Regions from separate parts of the Hydrogenophaga sp. RWCD_12 genome, predicted to be linked through region 1. Evidence: predicted binding sites of a transcription regulator. Region 1 holds the regulator's gene; each other region holds the start of a gene.
The links. Region 1 encodes sigma-54, which starts transcription at its own class of promoters, with help from an activator protein. Its sites were predicted from a motif close to TGGCANGNAANCTGCTTT; they were not measured.

Region 1 (2,199 bases):
TCGACCTTGATGGTCTGCTGCGGCGTGAACCAGATTTCCCAGGCGACCTCGCTGGCCGCGGCATACAGGTCGTTCTCGCTGCGGTAGCCGCCGTGCCAGAGCTGCACCAGCACCCGCTGCGCCAGGCGGCAATGCAGGTTGAGCTTGAGCGCATCGCGCCACGAAGCCTCCAATGCCACGCCCGCGCGCCACTTCTGCACCTCGGTCGCGCCGGTGATGCGCGTGACCTCGGCGGCCAGGTAGTCCTCCACGCCAGCGGCGCAGGGGAGGAAGAGTTGAAGCTGGTTCATGAATGGAAACCTAACGAACAAACACCGCACGTTTGGCACAGCCCCTTCCAGCGTGCACCACGGAACCGGCTTTGCCGGGCCGTTGGTGCAGCCCCCTGGGGGGTGACGCGAAGCGGCGCAGGGGGTTACAAAGCTTTCCGAAGGTTCGCGGGCGCGATGCGCAGTGCCTCGCGGTATTTCGCGACCGTGCGGCGCGCGCACTCGATGCCCTGCTCCTTGAGCAAGTCCGAGAGCTGGTTGTCCGACAGAGGCTTGGAAGGCTCTTCGGACGCGATGAACTGCTTGAGCAGGGCGCGCACGGCCGTGCTCGACGCGTTGCCGCCGGTCTCGGTGCCAAGCGACGAGCCGAAGAAATACTTGAGCTCGTAGGTGCCGAACGGCGTGGCCATGTACTTGGCGGTGGTCACACGGCTGATGGTCGATTCGTGCAGTCCCAGCTCGTCGGCGATCTCGCGCAGCACCAGCGGTCGCATGGCGAGTTCGCCGTGCATGAAGAAGTTGCGCTGGCGTTCGACGATGGCGCTGGAGACGCGCAGGATGGTGTCGAAGCGCTGCTGGATGTTCTTGATGAACCAGCGCGCTTCCTGCAGGCGCTGCTGCATGGCCGCGTGGCCCGCTTCGCCGCCGCCATCGCGACCGCGGCCACGCATGGCGTTGGCGTACACATCGTGCACCCGCAGGCGCGGCATGACCTCGGCGTTGAGCGTGACCTTGAAGCCGCGGCCGGCGCGCGTGACGATCACGTCGGGCACCACGACGTTGCGCTCGACATCGACAAAGCGCCGGCCTGGCTTGGGTTCCAGCCGCGCAATCAGCGCCAGGCCGGAGCGCACAGCCTCGTCGTCCTGGCCGGTGGTCGCGCACAGGCGCTTGATGTCGCGTTTGGCGATCAGCTCCAGCGGCTGCTCGCAGATCGCCAGGGCCGCGCGGGCCGCGGGCGTGTTGCGCAATTCCAGGATCTGCAGCCGCAGGCACTCGCCCAGATCGCGGGCACCGACGCCGGAGGGTTCCATCTGCTGCAGCCACTGCATCGCCGTGCCCAGCCGCTGCTCGATGGCTTCAACTTCTTCGAACGGCGGCTCGGTGTCGGCCGGGACCTGCGCCGAGGCCGTCAGGCGCCAGCAGGCGCGCGCCAGGTCGTGCAGGCTTTCTTCGAGGTAACCGTCGTCGTTGAGCGACTCGATCAGGAAATACAGGGCGGCGGCGTCTTCGTCGGACAGCCGCAGGCAGCGCGCCTGCTCGTGCAGATGGTCCTGCAGGCTGACCGGCTCGCGGGCCAGTTCGGCCGCGGTCGCGGTTTCATCGTCGCCGCCGGAGGCATTGTTGTTGCGCGCGGGCGCGTCACCGCCCCACTCGCTGTCGTCGGGCGCCATCTCGACCGTGCCATCGCCTTCCCAGCTCTCTTCCACGGGCGAGGCCCCGTCGAGGCGGCTCTCGACCTCGTCAGCGGCGCCACTCTCGGACGATTCGGTCGTCGATGTCCGGGTGTCGGCCTCCGGCAGGCGCGGTTCCGGCGCAGGCTGCGCAGCCTCCGCCAGTTGGTCAGCCGCTACTACTGGCGCGTCGACCGTGTCGACACCAAATTCCTCGCGCTCGGCCGTTTCTTCGCCGCGGTCCAGGAACGGGTTCTCGTCGAGCATCTGCTCGACTTCCTGCGCCATTTCAAGCGTGGACAGCTGCAACAGCCGGATCGATTGCTGCAGCTGGGGAGTGAGGGCGAGATGCTGCGAAACCCGCAGCGAGAGACCTTGCTTCATCCGCTCAGTGCATCACATGCGGAAGTTTTCGCCGAGATAGACGCGGCGCACTTCGGCGTTCTCCACGATCTCGGCGGACGTGCCGCTGGCCAGCACCTGACCATCGCTGATGATGTAGGCGTGGTCGCAGATGCCCAGGGTCTCGCGCACGT
Region 2 (2,199 bases), on a different contig from region 1:
CGGGCGTGCTGGTGATCAACACCGGACCGTCGCGTCTGTACGGCGAGCAGCAGCGGCGTGCGATCGAACGGGTGACGAAGGAGCCCGTGCTGCGCGTGCTGCAGCTGAACCTGCACCCCGACTATTTCTTCGGCAACCAGGCCTGGACCGACCGCCCGACGCTGGCGCTGGCCGGCAGCATCGCCGGCATGAAGGCCGAAGGTGGCGCATACGCCGACAACCTGTACCGCCTGTGCGGCGACTGGATGAAGGGCAGCGAGTCGACACCTTCACAGCAGGCCATCGACCCGAAGACGCTGCCGCGCACCGAGCAGCTCGGGAGCCACCGGCTGGAAATGTGGCGCCTCCATGGCCACACCGGTGACGACCTGGTGCTGCTGGACCACACGACCGGCGTGTTGTTCACCGGCGGGCTCGTGTTCGCCGAACGCGTGCCGACCACGCCGCATGCCGACTTCGCCGCCTGGCAAGCCAGCCTGGGCGCGCTGGAGCAGAAGATCGCCAGCGGTGCGGTGCGGGCGGTGGTGCCCAGCCACGGCCGGGTGCATGAAGGCCCTGCGGGCCTGCGGCAGACGCGCGACTGGCTGCAGTGGCTGACCACGACCATGCAGTCTGCTGCAGAGCGGGGCCTGGACCTCGGCGAGGTGCTGCGCACGCCGGTGCCCGAGCGTTTCGCGCGCTGGGCCGCGCAGCCGGCGGAGTTCCACCGCAGCCTCACGCAGTGGTATCCGCACTTCGAACAGAAGGTGCTGGCCGGGCCGGCGAAGTGACACATTTTTGAACAGTGTCACAAAGGTGTCCTGTCGCAGTGGCAGGCCTTTGGCGCAGTTGGGGTCGGCTCAAGGGCTTTCGGCGGCGTTTGATGCGCTGCAGCGTCCGTATAAACCCTAGGGCTTTTGCTGGCACAGAAGTTGCCAACTTCGGGTGGCGTGAACGTCGAAGACCGGAGGGTCGGAGCCACGAGAGCGGTCAGACGTCACCAACCACCGAAAAGCCATCAACCTTCGAACGAGCAGGAGACCCACAGTGAAACGCACCCTATTGAGCCTTCTGGTCATGGCCGCCACCGCACAGGTGAGCGCGCAGGTGACCGACGCCATGATCGCCAAAGACGCGGCCACCCCCGAAAACGTGTTGACCTGGGGCATGGGTACCCAGGGCCAGCGCCACTCGGACCTCAACGACGTCAATTCCAAGACCATCTCCAAGCTGGTCCCGGTGTGGTCGATGTCGTTCGGCGGTGAAAAACAGCGCGGCCAGGAATCGCAGCCGCTGGTGCACAACGGCAAGATGTTCGTCACCGCGTCCTATTCGCGCATCTTCGCGGTCGACTCCAAGACCGGCAAGAAGCTCTGGAAGTACGAGCACCGTCTGCCCGAAGGCATCATGCCCTGCTGCGACGTGATCAACCGCGGCGCTGCCCTGTACGACAACCTGGTGATCTTCGGCACGCTGGACGCCCAGCTCGTGGCCCTGGACCAGGACACCGGCAAGGTGGTGTGGCGCGAGAAGATCGACGACTACTCTGCGGGCTACAGCTACAGCGCTGCGCCCCTGATCGCCGAAGGCCTACTGCTGACCGGCGTGTCCGGCGGCGAGTTCGGCGTGATCGGCCGTGTCGAGGCCCGCGATCCCAAGACCGGCAAGATGGTCTGGACGCGTCCGGTGGTCGAAGGCCACATGGGCTACAAGGACGGCAAGGAAAACGGCATCACCGGTACCACCAACGCCTCCTGGCCGGGTGAGACCTGGAAGACCGGCGGCGCAGCCACCTGGCTGGGCGGCACCTACGATCCCAAGACCGGCCTGGCCTACTTCGGCACTGGCAACCCCGGCCCGTGGAACAGCCACGTGCGTCAGGGCGACAACCTGTACTCGGCGTCCACCGTCGCCATCGACGTGAAGTCGGGCCAGATCAAGTGGCACTACCAGACCACCCCGAACGACGGCTGGGACTATGACGGTGTGAACGAGTTCATCACCTTCGACATGGGCGGCAAGCGCATGGGCGCCAAGGCAGACCGCAACGGCTTCTTCTACGTGATCGACGCAGAAAACGGCAAGCTGCAAAACGCCTTCCCGTTCGTCAAGAAGGTGACCTGGGCCACCGGCGTGGACCTCAAGACGGGCCGCCCGAACTTCGACCCGGCCAACCGTCCTGGCGACCCGACGGCCGCTGGCGGTGACGGCACCAAGGGC
Region 3 (2,199 bases), on a different contig from region 1:
GAACTGGTCAACCGGCTCGATGCCGGCGGCGCTCAGCTCGTCGCGTGGGCAGGCGCCGATCTTGGCGACCAGCACGGCGTGGCAGTCGTTGATCGCCTTGACCACGCTGGGCAGCTGCTCGTCGTCGCCGTGGCCGCCCTGGCAATACAGGTCGACGCGGCGGTGGCCGACGAACAGGGCCTCGGCGGCGCTGACTTCAAAGATCTGGAACTCGGTGACGTGGCCGAAGTGCTCGTTGACGCGACCGCCACCCTTGGTGGCGACCGCGACCAGCACCTTCATGTCCTGGTCGACCTCGATCGCGGCGCTGGCGGCCAGCGCGTCCTGCTTGGCGGCGTGCTGTGCCTGGCGCTCGGCCTCGACCTTGTCCTGATACGTGCGGCGCTTGTCGAGGTCGTACACGACCTCCATCTCTTCGATCTTGTCGAGCGTGAACTCTTCCGAGCGGTCTTCGCCCAGCAGGCCCACCGCGTCGGCGCGGCACTGACGGCAATGGCGCATCAGGTTCGCGCCGCCCATGCAGGCGTCCTGCACGGCTTTGAGCTCCTGCGCCGACGGGCCGCGCTGGCCGGTCAGGCCGAACACCGTGCCGTGCTCCGCTTCGCTGATGAGCGGCATGATGTTGTGCAGGAAGGCCCCGCGCTTCTTCACCTCGCGGTTCACCTCGATCAGGTGCTCGTCGTTGATGCCGGGGATCAGCACCGAGTTGATCTTGGTGAGCACACCACGCGCCGTCAGCATCTCCAGGCCGAGCATCTGGCGCTCGTGCAGGATCTTCGCGGCCTCGTAGCCGGTCACGCGCTTGTGGTCCCAGAAGATCCAGGGGTAGATCTTCTCGCCCACGGCCGGGTCCACCATGTTGATGGTGATGGTCACGTGGTCCACGTTGTACTTGCAGATCTCGTCCACGTGGTCGGGCAGCGCCAGGCCGTTGGTCGAGATGCAGAGCTTGATGTCGGGCGCCTGCTCCTGGAGCATGCGGAACGTGTCGAAGGTCTTCTTGGGGTTGGCCAGCGAATCGCCGGGGCCGGCCACGCCGAGCACCGTCATCTGCGGGATCTCGCTCGCGACCGCGACCACCTTCTTGACCGCCTGCTCGGGCGTGAGCTTCTGGCTCACGACGCCGGGGCGGCTTTCATTGGAGCAGTCGTACTTGCGGTTGCAGTAGTTGCACTGGATGTTGCACGCCGGCGCCACGGCCACGTGCATGCGGGCGTAGTGGTGATGCGCCTCTTCGGAATAGCAGGGATGGTTCTTGACCTTGTCCCAGATCTCCGAGGGCATGTCGTCGGGACCGCCCGACGAGCCACAACTGGCCTTGCCCTCGCCACCGGTGGTGCCGCAGCCGCCACCGGCGTCGGGAATGTCATCGAGCTTGGCGCCCAGCGGCTTGATGGAGCCGATGGACAGGTACGTCTTGGCGGGCATGGAACCCGCAGCGGTGCTTGTCGACATGAAGACCCTTCCTGCGACCGACCATGGCCGCGCCGGGAGCCTTCAGCGAAATCCGTGCCACGGAAAAAACCGTTTCAGATCAACGGTTTGGTGGTTTTGTCGGTTGTAGGAAAGGGGACAGAACCAACGAGCGCGATCTGACGACGTGGGACAAACGACACTCACCAAGTAACTTCGTCAACCTCATTCTGTTGCTACAGTCGGAGGCGTCTTTCGGCATAGCTTGAGCATCTGACCGCGAGACGAACTGTGAAGTAGCCGAACTTCTCAGCTACATATTGGCATCATTGCCGAACACGGTGCTTATTCGATTGAGTATTCAAATACATGTTGCATTCAGTGCCTTCAATAGCCGAACCAGATGAAGCCGCCCTGCCGTTTCTAAAATGGGCAGGCGGAAAACGTTGGCTCACAGAAGAACTATGTCAGCTGATCGGCCCCATAAATGGAAGATACATTGAACCCTTTCTTGGGGGAGGAGCAGTATTTTTTGCACTCAAGCCCGCTCAAGCCCAACTCTCCGATGTCAACACTGAGCTAATAAACACGTACCGAGCAATACAAGCACAATATCGCGCGGTCGAAAGGCACTTAATAACTCACCAACTTCTCCATTCCAAGGAATACTACTATCAGATTCGAGCCGACAAGCCGACCGGAATGGCAAAGCGCGCAGCGAGATTCATTTACCTCAACCGAACATGCTGGAACGGTTTGTATCGAGTAAACCTGAGCGGAGCCTTC
Region 4 (2,199 bases), on a different contig from region 1:
GACGAGCCGGTGGATCTTCGTGACGCCCAGCCAGTGCAGCACGTCGGGCATCAGCTCCTGGAAGCGCATGTCCTGCACGCCCGCCACACACTCGGTGCGGGCGAAATACTGGTCGGCCGTGTCGCCGCCGACCTGGCGCTTGCGCGCGTTGTAGACCAGGAACTTGGTCACCTCGCCCAGCGCCCGGCCTTCCTTGCGCGAGTAAGACACGAGGCCCACGCCGCCGTTCTGCGCGCCCTGGATGCATTCCTCGATGGCGTGCGTGAGGTAGGGCCGGCAGGTGCAGATGTCGGAACCGAACACGTCCGAGCCATTGCACTCATCGTGCACGCGCGCGGTCAGCGTCACCGACGGGTCGGCCAGGTCGCGCGGATTGCCGAAGATGTAGACCGTCTGCCCGCCGATGGGGGGCAGGAAGACTTCGAGGTCGGAGCGCGTGACCAGCTCGGGGTACATGCCGCCGGTCTCTTCGAACAGCACGCGCCGCAGCACCGCCTCGGTGCAGCCAAAACGTTTCGCCACGCCCGGCAGGTACCAGACCGGTTCCACCGCCACCTTGGTCACCACGGCCGCACCGCCCGCCGTGAGGAACTGGCCGTCGGGCTTCAGCCGGCCCTTCTGCAGCGCGTCGATCACCTCGGGCAGGATCACGTGCGCCTTGGTCACGGCAATGGTCGGGCGGATGTCGTAGCCCGCGGCCAGCTCGTTGGAATAGACGTCGGCGATCACCGCGCCCCAGGGGTCCATGCTGACGATCTTGCCCGGGTCGGCCCACTGCGGGTAGGGGCCGATCGCGTCGGTGGGCGCGGTGTTGGTCAGGTCGGCACGGTGCTCGCGCTTGAGCGCCCCTGCCGCCACGGCCAGCGCACGGTACACGCTGTAGCTGCCGCTGTGGGTGCCGATCACATTGCGGTTGGACACGTTGAGCGTGGTGCCCACCACCGGCCCGCGCTCGCGCGCCGTGGCCGCCCCCCAGACAATGGGCAGCGCCCCGAAGCCGCCGGAATGCGACGTGAGCCGGATGTGGCGCGGGTGCGGCGTCTGTGCCGTTTCGGGCAGGTTGCCGGCGGAAGAAGTAGCGTCTGCGGACATGAGCATGCACCTGGTCAAAGCCAAGAAATGGCGATCCGGCGGCACCGACGCAGCGTCGCTGCCGTCACCCGGTTTCGTTATAGCAAGGGCAGTGCCAGCCGTGAAGCCACAGGGGAGTCCGTACAATGCCGGCCCTTTGAACCGCGCATCCGACGCCATGCATTACTCCGTCTCGCACCACAAGCTCAAACTCATTCTCAGCGGCGCCGGCCTGAAGTCCGGTGACGCCGCCGGCATCGACCAGCTGTTCGGCGGCAAGGACGGCTACTACTGGTTCGGCACGCTGCGCGACATGTGCCCCGAAGGCAAGACTCTGTCGTGGGAGAACCAGTACGCGATGGTGGCCGCCATCCAGGCGCACGAGGACGCCAGCGCGGCCGAAGACGAGATGCCGTCCGAAAAGCCGACACCGGCCCACATCGCAGCGATCTCGAAGCTCCTCGCGATCTGAACGGCGGCATTCCTAGAATGCCTGCATGAACTCCGCGCCCACCTCTTCGCTTTGCGTCGCCGTGCTCGGCGCCGGTGCCGTCGGCTGCTACTACGGTGGCATGCTGGCCCGAGCCGGCCACCTCGTCACGCTGATCGGACGGCCGCAGCATGTGCAGGTGTTCCGCGCACAGGGCCTGCGCATGCAGACCCTGACCTTCGACGAAGCCGTACCGGTGGCGGCCAGCACCGAGGCGTCGGCCGTGGCCGACGCAGACCTGGTGCTGTTCGCGGTGAAGTCGCCCGACACCGAAAGCGCGGGTGAGCAGATTCAGCCGCACCTCAAGCCCGGTGCGCTGGTGCTGTGCCTGCAGAACGGCGTGGACAACGCCGAGCGGCTGCGCGCGGTGCTGGCGGGTGTGCAGGTGGCGGCCGCCGTGGTCTATGTGGCGACCGAGATGGCCGGCCCCGGCCACCTGCGTCACCACGGGCGCGGCGAACTGGTGATCGAGCCTTCGCCTAAAAGCAGCGAGGTCGCCCAGGCGCTGATCGCGGCCGGCGTGCCGACCGAGATCAGCGACAACGTGCGCGGCGCGCTCTGGACCAAGCTGATCCTCAACTGCGCCTACAACGCGCTTTCGGCCGTGGGTCGCATTGTCTACGGCGAGCTGGTGAAGC

Region 2: ACLIJ1_RS19105 (PQQ-dependent methanol/ethanol family dehydrogenase) is a predicted target of sigma-54. The motif match lies at 901-918, and genes of this name have one in related genera.
Region 3: nifB (nitrogenase cofactor biosynthesis protein NifB) is a predicted target of sigma-54. The motif match lies at 1,498-1,515, and genes of this name have one in related genera.
Region 4: ACLIJ1_RS10095 (GTP cyclohydrolase II) is a predicted target of sigma-54. The motif match lies at 1,172-1,189, and genes of this name have one in related genera.

What each region holds. Positions count from the first base shown of each region.
Region 1 covers NZ_JBKIXC010000006.1:367,783-369,981, reverse strand. The annotation lists gene ACLIJ1_RS22870 (THUMP domain-containing class I SAM-dependent RNA methyltransferase) at 1-290, opposite strand, end outside; gene rpoN (RNA polymerase factor sigma-54) at 416-2,047, opposite strand; gene lptB (LPS export ABC transporter ATP-binding protein) at 2,060-2,199, opposite strand, start outside.
Region 2 covers NZ_JBKIXC010000005.1:116,171-118,369, forward strand. The annotation lists gene ACLIJ1_RS19100 (quinoprotein relay system zinc metallohydrolase 1) at 1-770, shown strand, start outside; gene ACLIJ1_RS19105 (PQQ-dependent methanol/ethanol family dehydrogenase) at 1,057-2,199, shown strand, end outside.
Region 3 covers NZ_JBKIXC010000003.1:580,916-583,114, forward strand. The annotation lists gene nifB (nitrogenase cofactor biosynthesis protein NifB) at 1-1,455, opposite strand, end outside; gene ACLIJ1_RS14740 (DNA adenine methylase) at 1,783-2,199, shown strand, end outside.
Region 4 covers NZ_JBKIXC010000002.1:621,887-624,085, reverse strand. The annotation lists gene ACLIJ1_RS10095 (GTP cyclohydrolase II) at 1-1,092, opposite strand, end outside; gene ACLIJ1_RS10090 (hypothetical protein) at 1,229-1,543, shown strand; gene ACLIJ1_RS10085 (ketopantoate reductase family protein) at 1,569-2,199, shown strand, end outside.